Regions from separate parts of the Marinobacter sp. B-21 genome, predicted to be linked through region 1. Evidence: predicted binding sites of a transcription regulator. Region 1 holds the regulator's gene; each other region holds the start of a gene.

Region 1 (5,487 bases):
TCCGGATTTGATGATCAGGATCCGGCTCCGGTCCGGTCCGGGGAGGCCTATTCCGATGAACTGGCACAGATGCGTGCGGAGATCCGTTCCCTGAAGGACCTGATGCAGGGCGGTAAGCCTGAGCCTGAGGTGCCGGCAGCCAATGCGGTTCAGCAGAGACTGGCCGAGCGGCTTCAGGAGTTCGGTCTCGGTAGCGGTCTGGCGGGGTCAATTTCTCGCCGCCACAAGGCCGGGCGACTGGAGGATGGCTGGAAGCAATCCCTCAAAATGCTGTGCACCGGCGTACGGACTTCCCGCATAGAATGGCTGGATCAGGGCGGGGTCTTTGCCCTGGTGGGGCCCACCGGTTCCGGAAAAACCACCACCATCGGCAAGCTGGCGGCGCGGTATGTGCTCAGGCATGGTGCCGATTCCGTGGCCCTGGTCACCACTGACCGCTACCGGGTGGCGGCCCACGAGCAGTTGTTTGTCTTCGGTCGCATCCTGAATGTTCCGGTGCGAGTCGTCGACGAGAGCCACGGTCTGGATGATATTCTGGACGAGCTGTCAGACCGTCATCTGGTACTGATCGACACTGCCGGGCTGACCAGTGCGGACAAAGGCTATCAGGAACAGCTGGCCGAACTGGCGCGCAGCCATCACAATGTCAAGACGCATCTGGTGGTCTCGGCCACCAGTCAGCCGCGCATCATGAAATCCGTCTGGCATTGCTATAAGATGGCAAATCTTGCGGGCTGCGTGATGACCAAGATCGACGAGGCCCTGACACTTGGCGAGTCTCTCGGCTTTGTGATGGAAACCGGTTTGCCGGTGGCCTACTACACTGACGGGCAAAAGATTCCCGAAGACCTGCACCACGCGGAAGCGGTTCCGCTGGTGCGGCTGGCCGTGGACCGGCTTAAAACTCTCCAGAAACAGCAGGCGGTCGCAGAAGGAGCCTGAGAGAGCGGGCGCTGAGAGCGGACAGACTGACAGCGAGCGTCCGAAAAGACAGCACCCGGCTAAACGTGGCGAGAGACAAAAAACAGTATGAGCAAAGCACAACCGGTACAGGTGATTGCAGTTTCCGGCGGAAAAGGTGGAGTCGGCAAGAGTAACGTGTCGGTTAACCTCGGGATTGCCCTGGCACAGAAAGGCCGGAGAGTCGTGCTTCTTGATGCCGACCTCGGGCTGGCCAATATCGATGTACTGCTCGGTATTACCGCCAACCGGAACCTTCAGGATGTGCTGGCGGGCGACTGTGACCTCAAGGACGTTCTGGTCGATGGCCCCGGTGGCATCAAGATTGTACCGGCGTCCTCCGGTACCCAGCGAATGACCCAGCTCAGCCCCATGGAGCATGCCGGGCTGATCAACGCGTTCAGCGAACTCGGTGACCAGATTGATGTGCTGATCGTAGACACCGCCGCGGGCATTTCCGAATCAGTGGTGAGCTTTCTGAGAGCCTCCCAGGAGCTGCTCCTGGTGGTGTGCGACGAGCCCACCTCCATCACCGACTGCTACGCCCTGATCAAACTCATGAACCGTGATTACGGCACCAACCGTTTCCGCATTCTTGCCAATCAGGTGAGAAATGAGCAGGAAGGCCGGCACCTGTTTGAAAAACTGACCCGGGTCACCGAGCGCTTCCTGGATGTGGCACTACAATATGTCGGCATGGTGCCTTACGATGAAGCCGTGAAAAAAGCGGTTCAGCGGCAGCGGGCAGTGCTGGATGTCTATCCCAGGGCGAAAGCTTCCCTGGCGATCAAGGCGCTGGCGGAAAAAGTTGATAACTGGCCGCTGCCTTCCTCTCCCCGTGGGCATCTGGAATTCTTTGTGGAGCGGCTCGTCGAAGTCTGAATCGGATCCAGTCAAACAAAAAAACCGGATACATGACATTGGCGAAAAACCTCGGAATCTATAACCAGTCAGGCGCGCAGAAGCCTTCCCAGCTCGTTGAGGAGCACGCGCCTCTGGTCAAGAAAATTGCCCTTCATCTGATGGCCCGGCTACCAGCCTCTGTGCAGCTTGACGACCTGATGCAGGCCGGAATGATCGGCCTGCTCGAGGCGGCTCAACGCTACAGCGCCACCAGGGGCGCAACCTTCGAGACCTACGCAGGCATCCGGATTCGCGGTGCCATGGTGGATGAGATCCGCAAGGGCGACTGGGTTCCCCGTTCTGTGCACCGTAATACCCGCCGCATTTCCCAGGCCATCAAGGCCGTTGAAGATCGTCTCGGCCGGGAAGCCCAGGATCTGGAAGTGGCTGAAGAACTGGGCATGGGGCTGGCCGAGTACCATTCCTACCTCTCCGACTCCAACAGCGGCCGACTTTTTAGTCTCGATGAGCTCAATGAATCCGGCGAGCTGCCGATAGAACAGACAGAGCCACGGGATAATCCGCTCGAAGGACTCTCGTCCGACGCGTTCCGCCGCAGTCTTGCTGAGGCTATAGAGGAACTGCCGGAGCGGGAAAAACTGGTGCTGAGCCTGTATTACCAGGACGAGCTGAACCTCAAGGAAATCGGCGCGGTGCTCGGCGTCAGTGAAAGCCGGGTCAGCCAGATTCACAGCCAGGCGGCCTTGCGCCTTCGCGGACGGTTATCGGACTGGCGCCAGGATACGGGCAACTGATCACCGCCTTTGTGTGTCTGCAGCGGAGCAGTCTGTAGTTTTTGGTAACCGATGCTTTACAACCGAAGCAAAGATCAGACAATAAGCGGTTAAAACAGCGGCCTGCTAGACTTCGAGCCGAAAGGTCAAACGAATTCCGGGTGTTACTAACTGGAGGTCCCATTGGACAAGAACATGAAAATTCTCATTGTGGATGACTTTTCCACAATGCGACGGATCATCAAGAACCTGCTGCGCGATCTTGGCTTCACCAATACCGATGAAGCCGATGACGGCAACACGGCGCTGCCGATGCTCAAAAGCGGAAAGTATGATTTTCTGGTAACCGACTGGAATATGCCGGGCATGTCCGGTTTCGATCTGCTCAAGGCCGTCAGGGCTGACGAGAACCTGAAAACCCTGCCGGTGCTGATGGTAACCGCAGAGGCCAAGCGGGACCAGATTGTTGCCGCTGCCCAGGCAGGCGTGAATGGCTATGTTGTCAAGCCGTTTACTGCTGCGGTGCTCAAGGAAAAGATTGAGAAAATCTTTGAAAGAATCCAGTAACCAGAGGTCGGATGGCTCTCATGAGCGATAGCAAAAAGAACCATCGGGGCCTCGAACCAGAGGTGACGGAAAAGCTCCAGCGTCAGGCAACCGAACTGGCTGAAAGCGTCAATGCCGGCGAATATGCCAAAGCCATGACCCTGATCAATGAACTCAGCGAAGTCAGGGATCAGAGTCTGTACCGGGAGGTCGGGCGACTGACCCGAAGCCTGCACGAAGCGATCCGGAACTTTCAGATAGATCCCCGTAACGCTGAACAACAGGAAGCGCTGTCAAAAATGACAGATGCCTCTGACCGTCTCGAATACGTGGTGCATATGACCGGTGAAGCGGCCAACCGGACCATGGATCTGGTCGAGGCAACCATGCCGGTAGCCAACGCACTGAGAGACGAGGCGGCAGCCTTGCGGGACGAGTGGCAACGTTTGCGCCGCAGGGAGATGCAGCCGGCAGAATTTCGCCAGTTGTATGGCCGGATCGACAAGTTCTTCGCTGGCATGGCCACGGACGCGGACACCATGTACAACAATCTCTCGGAAATACTGCTGGCCCAGGATTTCCAGGATCTCACCGGGCAGGTCATCCAGAAAGTCACCACGCTGGTGAAAGAGGTTGAGGAACAGATGCTCAGTCTGGTGGTGATGGCCAGTCATGTTGATCAGCTGACGGGCACCGTGCACCAGATTGATGACCAGGAAGAATCTGCGGAAAAGGGCGTCGGGCCCCAGATCAAGGCCGATGAGCGTGAAGATGTAGTCTCGGGACAGGACGATGTGGATGACCTGTTGTCCAGTCTCGGTTTCTGAATAGAGAGGGTAACGCATGGCGTTTGATGCTGATGACGAGATTTTGCAGGACTTTCTGGTAGAGGCCGGCGAAATACTCGAAAAGCTGTCAGAGCAGTTGGTAGACCTTGAGCAACATCCTGATGACAGTGATCTGCTCAACGCCATCTTCCGTGGTTTCCACACTGTCAAGGGTGGGGCAGGCTTCCTGCAGCTTGATGCTTTGGTCAATTGCTGCCATTCCGCCGAGAACGTGTTCGATATCCTGCGCAATCACAAGCGCAAGGTGGATTCAGAGCTGATGGATGTGGTTCTGGAAGCCCTCGATAACGTCAACGCGATGTTTGAGCAGGTCCGGAACCACGAAGAACTGACGCCCGCCCCCGACGAATTGATTGCAGCGCTCGACGCTCTGGCACGGCCGGAGGTCGAAAGTGTTGCCCCGGCCACCACCCCACAGCAGGAACAAACGACGGAAGACGACCCGACGGAAGACGGGGGCGACATCACCGACGACGAATTCGAGAAGTTGCTGGATGCATTGCATGACGAGCCATCCGGCGCCCCCCCATCGCCGTCCAGCCCCGACGCTGGAGCCGGCAAGAACGAGAGTTCCGGTGATGACGAGATCAGCGATGATGAGTTTGAGGCGCTTCTGGACCAGTTGCATGGCAAAGGTCAGTTTGCCGGTGCGCCTGCCAGGGATGAGACTCCCGGCAAGGAAGACGAAAAACCGTCCCCGAAGACTGAAACCGGCGGCAGCGATGACCTGATCACAGACGATGAATTCGAGAAGCTGCTGGACGATCTCCACGGCAAGGGCGGAAGCCCGACCGTCGGCGGCCAGCCGGCTTCGCCGCAAAAACCGGAGAAGCCGAAAGCCGAGCCACCCAAGGCGGAAAAACCGAAGGAAGAACCGAAATCCGCTGACAGACCGGGCACCAAAGGCGGTGCGGCACCGGCCATGCCATCCAGGGAGCATGCCCCGGCCGCAGAAACCACCGTGCGCGTCGACACCAAGCGCCTGGATGACATCATGAACATGGTGGGCGAGCTGGTGCTGGTTCGGAACCGTTTACAGCGCCTCGGTGCGGCAAGCGAAGACGAACACATGCACAAGGCGGTCTCGAACCTGGATGTGGTAACGACCGATCTTCAGTCTGCCGTGATGCAGACCCGCATGCAGCCGATCAAAAAAGTGTTCGGGCGTTTCCCGCGGGTGGTCCGGGATCTTGCCAGAAGCCTCAAGAAAGAGGTGAATCTGGTGATGCATGGCGAGGAAACCGACCTCGACAAGAACCTGGTGGAGGCACTTTCCGACCCACTGGTGCACCTGGTCCGCAACTCCGTCGATCACGGTATTGAGGCGCCGGATGTCCGGGAAAAGGCCGGCAAGCCGCGCCAGGGCACGGTCACGCTGTCGGCAGAACAGGAAGGCGATCACATCCTGCTGTTCATCGAGGATGATGGGGCCGGTATGGATCCCGAAGTGTTGCGTCGCAAGGCGGTGGAAAAGGGGATTTACGACCAGGATGCAG
Region 2 (5,487 bases), on a different contig from region 1:
GGCGCGGGTCGGTTTGCGGGAGAGGTCATCGGTAAACCCGCCACCTTGGATCATGAAGCCGGGAATGACCCGATGAAAGATGGTGTCGTCGAAGAATCCGGCCCGTGCGTACTCCAGAAAGTTGGCAACGGTTGCAGGGGCAACATCCGGGCGGAGCTGCAGTTCAAGGGCACCTTCACTGGTCACCATCCGGACTTTCGGAAGCGGTTCATCGGCTGGTTGGCCACTGCTCTGGGCCAGAGCAGTGCCAGCGGGCAAAAGCAAAGAGAGAAGTATCAACAGTACGGGAGTCACACTTTTCAAGGGTTTTACCAGATTTGTCATTTTCGGCCGCTCTCTGTGTTATTCGCAGGGGCTTTTCCTGCGACAATTCAGTGAATTCTGTTTTCCGGTGCGTGATCTTAGCAGAACGTGATTGTAAAACGGGGACTGTATCCACGCACATTTGATTGTGATCAGCTAACCTTTTCGGATGCAGGAATGAGTGCATCACATTCGCCGGGCAGGGTTGTACGGTTTTCACTGTTGAATAAGGAGAAACTGGGTGAGAATCCGCCAGGGATTTGAAGAAAAGTCACGCCTTGGGCGATTACTTGTCAATCGCGGGTATCTGTCTGAAGGCCAGCTGGATGAAGGCCTGAGAATTCAGCGCGAAACCGGCCAACGCCTCGGTGAAGTGCTCATTCAGGCCGGTTGGATCACGGATAAGGAACTTCACCGGGTTCTCAAGCACCAGTCCCGCTATCGTAACGCGGCGGCCCTGGTGACCATGGTTACGCTTCCGTTCCAGCCGCTGGTGACGTTTGCGGCCAGTAACAGTGCAGATACCTCCCAGTCGGCGTTGGAAGCCGGCGAACTCTATGAGAGAGGGAATCTTGCGCCGCTGACCGAGACCGAGCTGGCGGCCGTATCGGGGCAGGGTGATCCGACCCTGCTAGACCGGATCGGACTGGTCGGGGCGATGGCAGAGAATCCGGCCGGTGGCGACAGCCAGGGAGGAAGCCCGGCGGCTGACGTTATTGAGGGGATGAAACTGACGGCAAATATCTTCGTGCCGGTTCTGAACTTCCTGGATTCAGACCTTACCATTTCCGGCGTTCACTACCGGGAGGATGAGCCCCGTTACGCGGTTCGGGAAGACGGGGCGCTGATGCTGGCCTTTCCGGAACGTATTGAAGAAATCCGCATGGACAATATCCGTGTTACCGGAGGCCAGGGCGCGTCAATGGGCAACGTGACCATTCAGGATATCCGGTTCCACCCGGACTCCCGGATGACCATTTACACCCGATAGAAACGGTTATGGGCCAAGGCCAGCGCGGTTTTCAGGCGCTTGCGAGCACTGTCCGGCTTGAAACTGTCGTGTGCTCACCACGTGCTCCGTAGAGCTTCTGCTGGCTATTGGCGCCCCGGAAAATGTCGGCCAGCCGGGTCAGGCGTTTTTGCAGATGGGTGATCACCCGACCGTTGTTCTGGTTCAGGGTCTGACAGGCTCGCAGTTTCTGGTCCGCTTCCTGCCAGAGCTGATAAAGCTCAGAAAGGCCCGCACTGCGAATAAAGCGGGAGGGCTCTCCGCTCTCGGGGCGATAGCCCATCTGAACCAGCGTCCGGATTTTCTGCTTTGCCCGCTCACGAATGGCCCCGAGAAGATCGTTTTTCTCTCTGGTCAATTCGTTCAGAGCCTGGAGATCGGAGGTGGCAAGGCAGGTTTTTTCCCTGCCGAGAATGTCAGCGAGTGTGTCCAGCTGGCTGACATCCTGGGATAGAAGAGCCTTCAGATCATCGATTGCTGCCATGATTTACTCACCCGAAAATGCTTTCATCCATCTCAAGCATTTTCTGGGCCAGTTTTTCGGCGTCAATTTTGTAGGTCCCGTTTTCGAGAGCGGAACGGATCTGCTCAATACGGTCATCATCCATCTCAGGATAATCACCCAGCTTCTGTTCCAGCTGTTTGAGATTCCTGGCCTGACTGCTCAGGCTCACGTTTTCACCCCGGGCTCCCCGGGTCTGAGTTTTTGCCTGCTCGTTGGTCGCCGGCTGGCTGCTCTGAGCGCCAGCGCCCTTGTCGGCCGTGGTTCTCTGGGTGTTGACCTGGCCGGGGCCAATTCCATTGAAGTCAACTGACATATCGATACCTGCTTGCCTGATGCGCACACGTTTGCGGCGCTTACTCGAGTTTATGTCTTCTTAACGGCGGAACCGCAGAAACCTTTAGAAACTTTTTGCCTTCCGGATTAACATATTTTTACCCGGTAAATTTTTTCACCCCCAACCACTACTGCTCCCGCTACTACTGTCACCGGGCCTGGCAGAATCTTGCCGTGCCGGCAAAGTGCTGCCGAAGCGCGGCTACATCTGGATCTCAACACGGCCGGGGGCAACAACGTTCGCCTTTACCGTACGTGAGGAGCTCAGATTCTCGACCAGAACTTGCTCTCCTATGCCTGCGTTGGCCAGAGCCTTACCTCGGGAACGCACTGAAAATCCGCCGGTTTTCGCAGTAATGATAACATGATCCCCACGCTCTACCGCATCCGGCGCAGAGAGTATATCCGGAGTGATCAAAGAGCCGGCATTTATGGATCGCCGAACCTCCATTCCGACCGCTTGTGCGGTCTCGGTTATCGCTCCGCGCCTTGAGGCATTGATCTCCACGGACTGATGCGTCACCAGATCCGGGGTAATCCGCTCACCGCGAGTCAGGGGGCGGGTTGCAATCAGGGCGGGCCCACGGATTGAGATGGAGGCCGTAACGAACATTCGCCAGGGGCGGCTTCCCTCACAGGCTACCAGCAGGGACGGGCTTGTACTCTTCCAGGGGTCGCCGCTGAACCCGACACTCAGGGGGCGTTCGCACCCGGCGAGGGTGAGGCGGCTATCGATGGACCCTGGTTCAAAGGAAACCGTATAGCCCGCACTGGCCTGTTCGTTGGCAAAGTCGTCCAGAAACGCCAGGGTGGCCTGCCGGATCTGTTTGGCAGTGGTTTGGGCCAGCAATGGGCCGCTCAGGCTGGACATTAGCAGGAGTAGGGCAAAATTGGTGATGCGCATACGTATGAGTTTGTCCTATGCTTGTCAATATCAGGGCAGAAAAACCCGAACAATGCTAAGGGTTCCGGGAAAATGGCCGTTAAGTTGGCTGACCCGCCGCTGAGATGACGGTTTCCCGTCGATCAGGCGATTATTCGGCGATATATTCAGTGAACAGCAAGATATATGCCGGCGGAAAGCCGGCCAGCCAGGAGAAACAAAATGGCAGGGGTATTGGACAGCGTAAACCAGCGCACGCAGCTGGTAGGGCAGAATCGCCTTGAGCTCCTTCTTTTCCGCTTGAGAGGGCGTCAGATTTACGGCATTAACGTTTTCAAGGTGAAGGAGGTTTTGCAATGTCCCAGGCTGTCATCTATTCCCAACAGCCGGAACGTCGTCAGGGGGGTCGCCCATATCCGGGGCGAAACCATTCCGATTATTGATCTGAGCATGTCCATTGGATTGCCCGGAATTCCACAGGAAGAGCTGGCGACCAGTTTTGTCATCATTACCGAGTACAACCGTAAAACCCAGGGCTTCCTCGTTACTGGTGTCGACCGGATCATGAACATGAACTGGGAAGATATTCTGCCACCGCCCAGGGGTGCCGGAAGGGATGTTTACCTTACCGCTGTCACCAAGATCGATGATAAGCTGGTAGAAATCATTGATGTAGAGAAGATTCTTGCAGAAGTTTCTCCGCTCGGTGAGGATGTTACCGAAGCCGTGCTGAGCAAGAGTGCCGATCGGGTGCCCGGCCACCTGCCCGTCCTGGTGGTGGATGATTCGTCCGTGGCCCGTCGCCAGATAGAGCGTTGCCTGACGGCTATCGGAATGGAAGTCGTCACCAGGAATGACGGCAAACAGGCTTATCAATACCTGAAGGAAGTGACTGCCGACGGTTCGCGGGCAAAGGATCATTTCTCCCTGATCATTTCCGACGTTGAAATGCCAGAGATGGACGGCTATACGCTGGTGACGAAGCTTAAGGGTGATCCGGCCCTCGCCGACATGTTTATCATGCTGCACACCTCTCTCAGTGGGGTCTTTAATCAGGCCATGGTCAAGAAGGTCGGTGCCGACGACTTCATGGCAAAGTTCAGTCCGGACGAACTCGCCGAGCGGGTAATGGAAATCATCGACCAGGGTTGATGAAGCTGCTCAGAGATTCACTCAGAACAGAGATCCAATGAAAGCGGATATAACGCCACAGGAATATGAAGCCTTCAAGTCGTTCCTGCAGGATGCCTGTGGGATTTTGCTGGGAGAGAACAAGCAGTACCTGGTGAAAAGCCGGTTACGCCGGATTCTCGAGGAGAACAGCCTGAACTCGCTCGGTGAGCTCCTTGATCGTCTCAAGCGGCCAGGCCGGGGTGGTTTGCGTGAAGTTGTTATTGACGCCATGACCACCAATGAAACCCTGTGGTTCCGTGATAACCATCCGTTCCGGATCCTTCAGGAGAAACTGCTTCCCGAATTTGCCGAGCGCAATTCCAGCCAGCCGCTTCGAATCTGGTCTGCCGCTTGTTCAACCGGGCAGGAACCTTACTCGATTGCGATGATTGTGGAGGAGTTCCGAAGGCTCCGGCCAGGCAAATTGCGTGATGTAAGAATCACCGCAACGGATATTTCCAAAAGCGTGCTTGAGGTTGCCCGTAAGGGCGAATACGAGATGATCGCCATTGGTCGCGGGTTATCACCGGAGCGGCAGAAGCAGTTCTTTACGCCGTCCCTGAACGGTGGCTGGCAAATCAAGCCGCAGATCAAGACCATGGTAGAGTTCAAGGAGCTGAACCTGCTGGAGCGATACATGCTCGGCAAATTCGATATTGTGATGTGTCGCAACGTTCTGATTTATTTCTCAGCGGAATCAAAGAAAGACATCCTGACCAGGATGCATGCCACCCTTAATCCGGGAGGTTATCTGGTTCTTGGTGCCTCTGAATCTCTTAACGGTTTGCCCCACCTTTACGAGATGGTCCAGTGCCACCCCGGAATTATCTACAGGAAAAAATAAACCATGCCCATGAATGTCTGGGTGCTGGTTGCGGCTCAGGCGCTGGCGATGTGCACAGCGCCCTTCATTGTTTTCATTGGCAGCATCCAGGGCCGTATGCTTGCACCCGCAGCGGAATACGCCACACTTCCTGTCGGTCTTGTTGTCGTCGGGACAGTACTGGCCATCAAGCCTGCCACCTGGCTGATGGAACGATTCGGCCGCAAGCGGGTGATGCTGCTGGGCGCAACCATGGGGATGCTGGCCGGATTGCTCGGTGCACTGGCATCCTGGCTCGGATTGTTTTCGCTTTTGTGCCTGGCGACGGTTGTTGGTGGCACCGGATTGGCGGTAGTTCATCAATACCGTTTCGCAGCCATGGAGTCTGTGCCTCCGGGGCTGGCAGGTTCTGCCGCAGCCCGGGTGCTGCTTGGCGGGTTGGTTGCTGCCTGGCTAGG
Region 3 (5,487 bases), on a different contig from region 1:
CAGGCCACACCGCTTTCATGGGTGCTCTGGATATACATGTCGTAAGCTGCAGTGCGCATGGCGACTCTCAGGATCTCCTGAAGATCTTTCGGCAGCTTGTTCCAGGTTTTCTGGTTAATCAGGAACTGAACTTCCGCACCCGGCTCCTGCCAGCCGGAGTAGTAGTACTTGGCGATCTGGTGGAAGCCCATCTGGAAATCCAGAGCCGGGCCAACCCACTCCACCGCATCAATGGTGCCGCGCTCCAGGGCGCTGTAGAGCTCGCCCGGGGGAATATTGGTCACCGCAACGCCGAGCTCAGACATCACCTCGCCGGCAAAGCCCGGAGTGCGCATCTTGATACCCTTCAGGTCCTCCAGGGAGTTGATCTCCTTGCGGAACCAGCCCCCCATCTGGTTACCGGTGTTGCCGCCCGGGAACGACAACAGTCCATAGGGTTCATAGACTTTCTGCATGAGTTCCATGCCGCCACCATAATAGAACCAAGCGTACATTTCAGGTGCAATCAGCCCGAACGGGATGGTGGTGAAGTACATGGCATTGGGGATCGTGCCCTTGTAGTAATAGGACGCGGTATGCCCCATGTCGTACTGGCCGTTACGCACCAGATCAAAAATTCCGAACGGCGCCTTGTGCTTGTTGGACGGATCAATGCGGATTTCCAGTCGGCCAGCCGACATGGCCTCTGCCATATCCGCCATATTCTGAACGGTCTCCCCCAGAATCGGAGAATTGGGGCCCCAGGTTTGCGCAAGGCGCAAAGTGAAGTTTTCCTCGGCAACCGAGGACATGCTGAAGACGGTGGCTGCAGCAGCGACGGCCGCAAGCAGTGTTTTCCGGATTGTCATTGTGTTGGCTTCCGTTATTGTTGGCATGAAAACAGGTATCTCTGTTACGCCTCCATCATAGCTTGCTCACGGTGTTCCGCCAATCAGCGAAGCCGCCAGTCAGCGAAATACCGGGAACAGATATCAGACCTTGAACTGCCCTACCAGCTCACGAAGGCTCTCGCCCAGGCGCGCCAGTTCGTGGCTGGCTTCGTTGGTCTGGGTCACACCGGTATCGCTGCGCTGTGCGGCATCCACAATCCGGACCACGTTCTGGTTGATCTCTTCCGCGACCTGGCTCTGCTGCTCAGCCGCCGTGGCAATCTGGGTAACCTGATCGTGGATCTGGCCGACAGAGGTCTCGATCGTTTTCAGGGCGTCGGTTGCGTGATTGATCCGCTCGACCGTTTCGGTCGAGCGTTTCCGTGATGTGTTCATGCGTTCAACGGATGCCTTGGATTCCGTAACGAAACCATCAATCATCTCGCGAATCTGATCGGCGGATTCGGCACTACGCCTGGCAAGCTGGCGTACTTCGTCGGCGACCACCGAGAACCCACGGCCATGCTCACCGGCTCGGGCTGCCTCGATAGCGGCGTTCAGGGCCAGCAGGTTGGTCTGCTCGGTCACCGCGTGAATAACGTCCAGAACCTGCTGGATATCGTCAGATTTTTCAGCCAGCGCATCAATAATCTTCGCGGTATCCTGAATCTCTTCCGACAGCTGGTTTACCGCACCCTGGGCACTACTGATGGTTTCACCGCCTTCCCGGGCCATACGGTCCGCATCTGACGCAGCACTCTCGACCTCGTTGGCATTGCCGGAGATCTGCTGAATCGTGGCCGCCATTTCATTAATGGCGGAAGCGATCTGATCTGTCTCCGAGCCCTGCTCCTGCACCGATGCCCGGGTTTCATTCGCGACACGGCTCAGCTCTTCCGCGGCCGAGGCCACCTGATCGGTCGTAGCCCCCACTTCCCGCATGGTGTTCTGGATCTTGACCACAAAGGCATTGAACCGTCGGCCCAGCTCGGCCAGTTCATCTTTGCCCTCATCCGGCAGGCGCTGGCGAAGATCACCTTCACCGTCGGCGATTTCCTGCATCATGTTACTGACACGTTTCAGCGGCGTGGTTACGCTCCGGCCAACAAAGATCCCGATCACCAGCGCGATCACGACAACAATCGCGGTGACCAGCAGGATGAATCCGAGGGTCGCCGACATACCCCTTTCCATCTCCTGCCGCGCGGCTGCCAGCTCCCGTTCGATATCGGTGATGTACACGCCGGCACCGATCATCCAGTCCCAGTCCGGGATGACGGTGGAATAGGACAGCTTGGGCTCTTCGTTACCGGAGGCGGGGTTCATCCATTCATAACCGTAAAAGCCATCGCTCTCGGCGGCATCGAAGAGGTCACCCACCAGGCGTTTCAGCGTCGCGTTGTTGGTTGGCCCCTCTTTGGACGGATCCGGTGCATAAGCCAGGTTGTAGACATCGCGGGTGTAGGCGAACACATAGTTGGTTTCATCGAAACGGATTGAGCGCAGGCGCGCTGCAGCCGCCTCTTTTGCTTGCTCTTCGCTCAGGGACGGATCGTTCTTGGCCTCCAGAACCACCGCTTTGGCGGCATCGATCAGGCTCTGAAGGCCGGCCTTCCGGGCTTGCAGAAGGCTGGCCTCAAGGCGTTTGATTTCCTCTTCCGCGTTTACCTGAATCTGGCTTGCGGTAATCCAGGCCAGGGTGGCGGCCGTAATCAGTACCGGCACCAGTACAGCTGCCAGCAAACGCGTTCGTATTGTCAGGTGACTCAGAAATTTCATCGTGCCCGCTCCCAGGGAATTGTTCTTGTGGCGAATTATCCACAGACCCTTCAGCCAGATCTGTTCCGGTTTGTTAAGACAGGTTTCAGGAACTCATGGCGCGGCCCCCATTTCCATGACTAAACTGTTATTCGCAAATTATTTTCAGGTAATTAAGCTATCGGCAGTAACCTGATTATCTTGAGGAATTCCTAGACTAAAGAACCACTTCGAAGGTAGGCCCATGAAGCACCTATTTCTTGTACGCCATGCCAAATCCAGCTGGGCCGATGAAGGGCTGGGCGACCGGGATCGTCCGCTCAATGCCCGGGGGGAAAGCCAGCTCGCGCCACTGGCAAAAGCGCTGCAATCTGCAGGCGCCTTCGGCGGCGGCATAGTCAGCAGCGATGCCGCGCGGGCCCAGGCCACCCTGGACGGTGTGTTGCCCGACAATGTCCCGCCAGGACGACGCCACGCCCTCAGTGAACTCTACACCTTCGACTACCGGCGCCTGCTCTGCTGGCTGCAACACCGGGATGACCAATCCCGGGTTATGCTCATAGGCCATAATCCCGCCTTACTCGAACTGGCCCAGTGGCTGCTGAAGCGATCGCCGGAGCAGTTACCGACCGCCAGCTTTATTCACATCCGGCTGCCGATCAAACACTGGCACCAGCTTGGCCGGGGTAAGGGCAAACTCGTGGCCCTGCTGACGCCGCCGGACTTCAGCTACGCCCACTTCTCACGAAAGCAGAAAAAGAAAGCCAATACCGATGGTGACGACCCGGCCAGAGACATCCCCGCCGCACTCCACCATCAGTTAAAACGCCTGAGGCAACTGGAACAGGGTGTCATTCTGGGCCTGGATGACGAGTTCCTGCACCAGTACCGCATTGCCATTCGCCGCAGCCGGGCCATCGCCGAATCGGTGCTGGAAGTGAATGGCGACAAGACACTGGCGAAGGGCGTGAAAACCCTGAAGCGCCACGCCAAGGCCACCGGGCCACTAAGGGATCTGCATGTCTTTCTGCAGGATCTGCCGGAGCTATGCGGCGACAACCGCGAAATGCAGGTGGCCTTACAGGTCTGGTTTGAGAGCGAAGCCGCCAGCAACCACAGCAAACTGGTGAAGCGCCTGGGCAGCAAACGCTACCACGACAGCATGGACCACTGGCAAAACCTGATCGATTCCCGGAAATTTCACAAACTGGCCGGAACACTCAGCCCCAAAGACATCCGAAAGGCTGTGGAGCGTCGTACCAAAGATTTCAACAGGCATACCGTTGAGCTGATGCACACCTCGCCGGATGAGGATATCCACCGTTTGCGCAAGCAGCTCAAACGCATCCGATACCTGATGGAGCTGGATGCAAAAACCTGGAAAAGCGACCTGAAAACCCTGAAAGCCCGGCAGCAGCTCTATGGCCGCTTCCAGGACCTGCATGTGCAGATTGAGATGCTGGAACATTTCCGGAAGGCGGCACCGGCGGTTGTCCCTGCGGCGCTCACGGGCATCATGCAAACCCTGGAAGATCGTAAGGCGGACGCCCGAAAACAGATTCTGGCCCTTGGCGGACTCGATGCAGCCCCGTTATGACAGCACCAGGTTTCTCAGCCGCGAAACTCTGCTCACGCGCCTGCGCCTGCGCCATAGGTAATAACAAGGCAGCCTAGCCGGCAAACCCTATCTGCTTCAGATTTGGCGGCCGGTAATCCGGATCCAACCGCCAGCGCTCGGCCACGGACGGGTGAATGGCGGTCTCGACATTGTCCGGTTTCAGGTTGCGAACCAGAGGCGTTGAAAACCGGAAAATATGGCGCCGTGAGTTGTGCAGCCTGGCCCTGGCGCTGGGATTGATACCGGCGGGCAGGTGCTCCTCAATATCCAGGCCGGCGCTCCTGGCCTGCTGCACCATCCATTCCAGGGCGCTGTCGGAAGCCAGCAGCCCCTGATCGTCTGCCGGGTAACCACCGCCGATATCACTGTGGGAACCGGCAAACCACACCTGTTTCAGATCCAGCTTGTCCCGGGGCTCCCAGAGCGTAGGTTCGAAATCCTCCCGGCGCTCATCAATGGCCAGTGCATGGCGGGCAATACGCACATTACTTCCCAGCTTGGTGTCGTAAAACTCGTCCTTGCGATCAAACAGCCCCATCAGTGAGAAGGGCACACCCAGGGCACCCACCGTATCCCAGGCGCCCACAAAGCGGATCTCCCGGGACTCATGGCTGTGGGCATTCCGGAACTCGACGGATTTGGCGCCGGCCGGCTTCCAGGCATCGCCGGTTTTCTTGTAATGATCAAACGCCTGCTGGATCAGCCGGGCATCGGGCCGTTTGAGAATGCCGCAGTTGTTGATCAGGCCGCAGAGGGAGCGCACGGTGTAGGCTCCGCGGCTGAAACCGAACAGATAGAGGTCGGTGCCGGGCGTGAAGTTCTGAACGATGTAGCGGTAGGCATCCATGATGTTCTTGTGAATGCCCTGCCCGGTAATGCCGCCAATCACCGCGTTATGGTACGACCCAATGCCCCAGTCATAAAACACATGCTGGGGCTGGCCATCGGCCGCCAGGGGGCGAATGGCTCTGGCCATTCTCAGCACATTGGTGGGAACGTCTTTCTGAAGATCTTCTTCCGGGCGGTTCCATGTGCCATCGGCACAGACAACAAGGCGCTTAACCATGGCAGACTCCTTTGCCAGCAATATGATCAGATTCTGATCATATTATAGCTCAGGGCCGGTCATCCGGCGGCGCGTCTTCATCACATTTCCGGCAGTCCAGTTCAAACCCCTGCATGGACTCCCGGCCTTCTGCCGTTGTCACCCACGGGCGGTTCACCCAGGGCGGTGTATGGCGC

The links. Region 1 encodes FliA, which starts transcription of late flagellar genes. Its sites were predicted from a motif close to CTAAAGTTTNNNNNNNNNNNGCCGNTAA; they were not measured.
Region 2: a site for FliA is predicted at 2,191-2,218, ahead of flgM (flagellar biosynthesis anti-sigma factor FlgM). Genes of this name have one in related genera too.
Region 3: a site for FliA is predicted at 2,806-2,833, ahead of AC13C0_RS17265 (methyl-accepting chemotaxis protein). Genes of this name have one in related genera too.

The regions. Positions count from the first base shown of each region.
Region 1 is NZ_JBSXNZ010000088.1:323,320-328,806, reverse strand. Features, by position in the region: gene flhF (flagellar biosynthesis GTPase FlhF) at 1-942, shown strand, start outside; gene AC13C0_RS19640 (MinD/ParA family protein) at 1,030-1,842, shown strand; gene AC13C0_RS19635 (RNA polymerase sigma factor FliA) at 1,875-2,618, shown strand; gene cheY (chemotaxis response regulator CheY) at 2,781-3,164, shown strand; gene AC13C0_RS19625 (protein phosphatase CheZ) at 3,185-3,970, shown strand; gene AC13C0_RS19620 (chemotaxis protein CheA) at 3,987-5,487, shown strand, end outside.
Region 2 is NZ_JBSXNZ010000070.1:2,948-8,434, reverse strand. Features, by position in the region: gene AC13C0_RS09255 (peptidylprolyl isomerase) at 1-324, opposite strand, end outside; gene AC13C0_RS09250 (cyclic di-GMP-binding domain-containing protein, MshE-related) at 545-1,294, shown strand; gene AC13C0_RS09245 (flagella synthesis protein FlgN) at 1,326-1,796, opposite strand; gene flgM (flagellar biosynthesis anti-sigma factor FlgM) at 1,804-2,130, opposite strand; gene flgA (flagellar basal body P-ring formation chaperone FlgA) at 2,353-3,054, opposite strand; gene AC13C0_RS09230 (chemotaxis protein CheV) at 3,256-4,185, shown strand; gene AC13C0_RS09225 (CheR family methyltransferase) at 4,223-5,050, shown strand; gene AC13C0_RS09220 (MFS transporter) at 5,054-5,487, shown strand, end outside.
Region 3 is NZ_JBSXNZ010000086.1:170,878-176,364, reverse strand. Features, by position in the region: gene AC13C0_RS17270 (TRAP transporter substrate-binding protein) at 1-848, opposite strand, end outside; gene AC13C0_RS17265 (methyl-accepting chemotaxis protein) at 972-2,648, opposite strand; gene AC13C0_RS17260 (CHAD domain-containing protein) at 2,872-4,224, shown strand; gene AC13C0_RS17255 (DUF2235 domain-containing protein) at 4,298-5,311, opposite strand; gene AC13C0_RS17250 (DUF3565 domain-containing protein) at 5,361-5,487, opposite strand, start outside.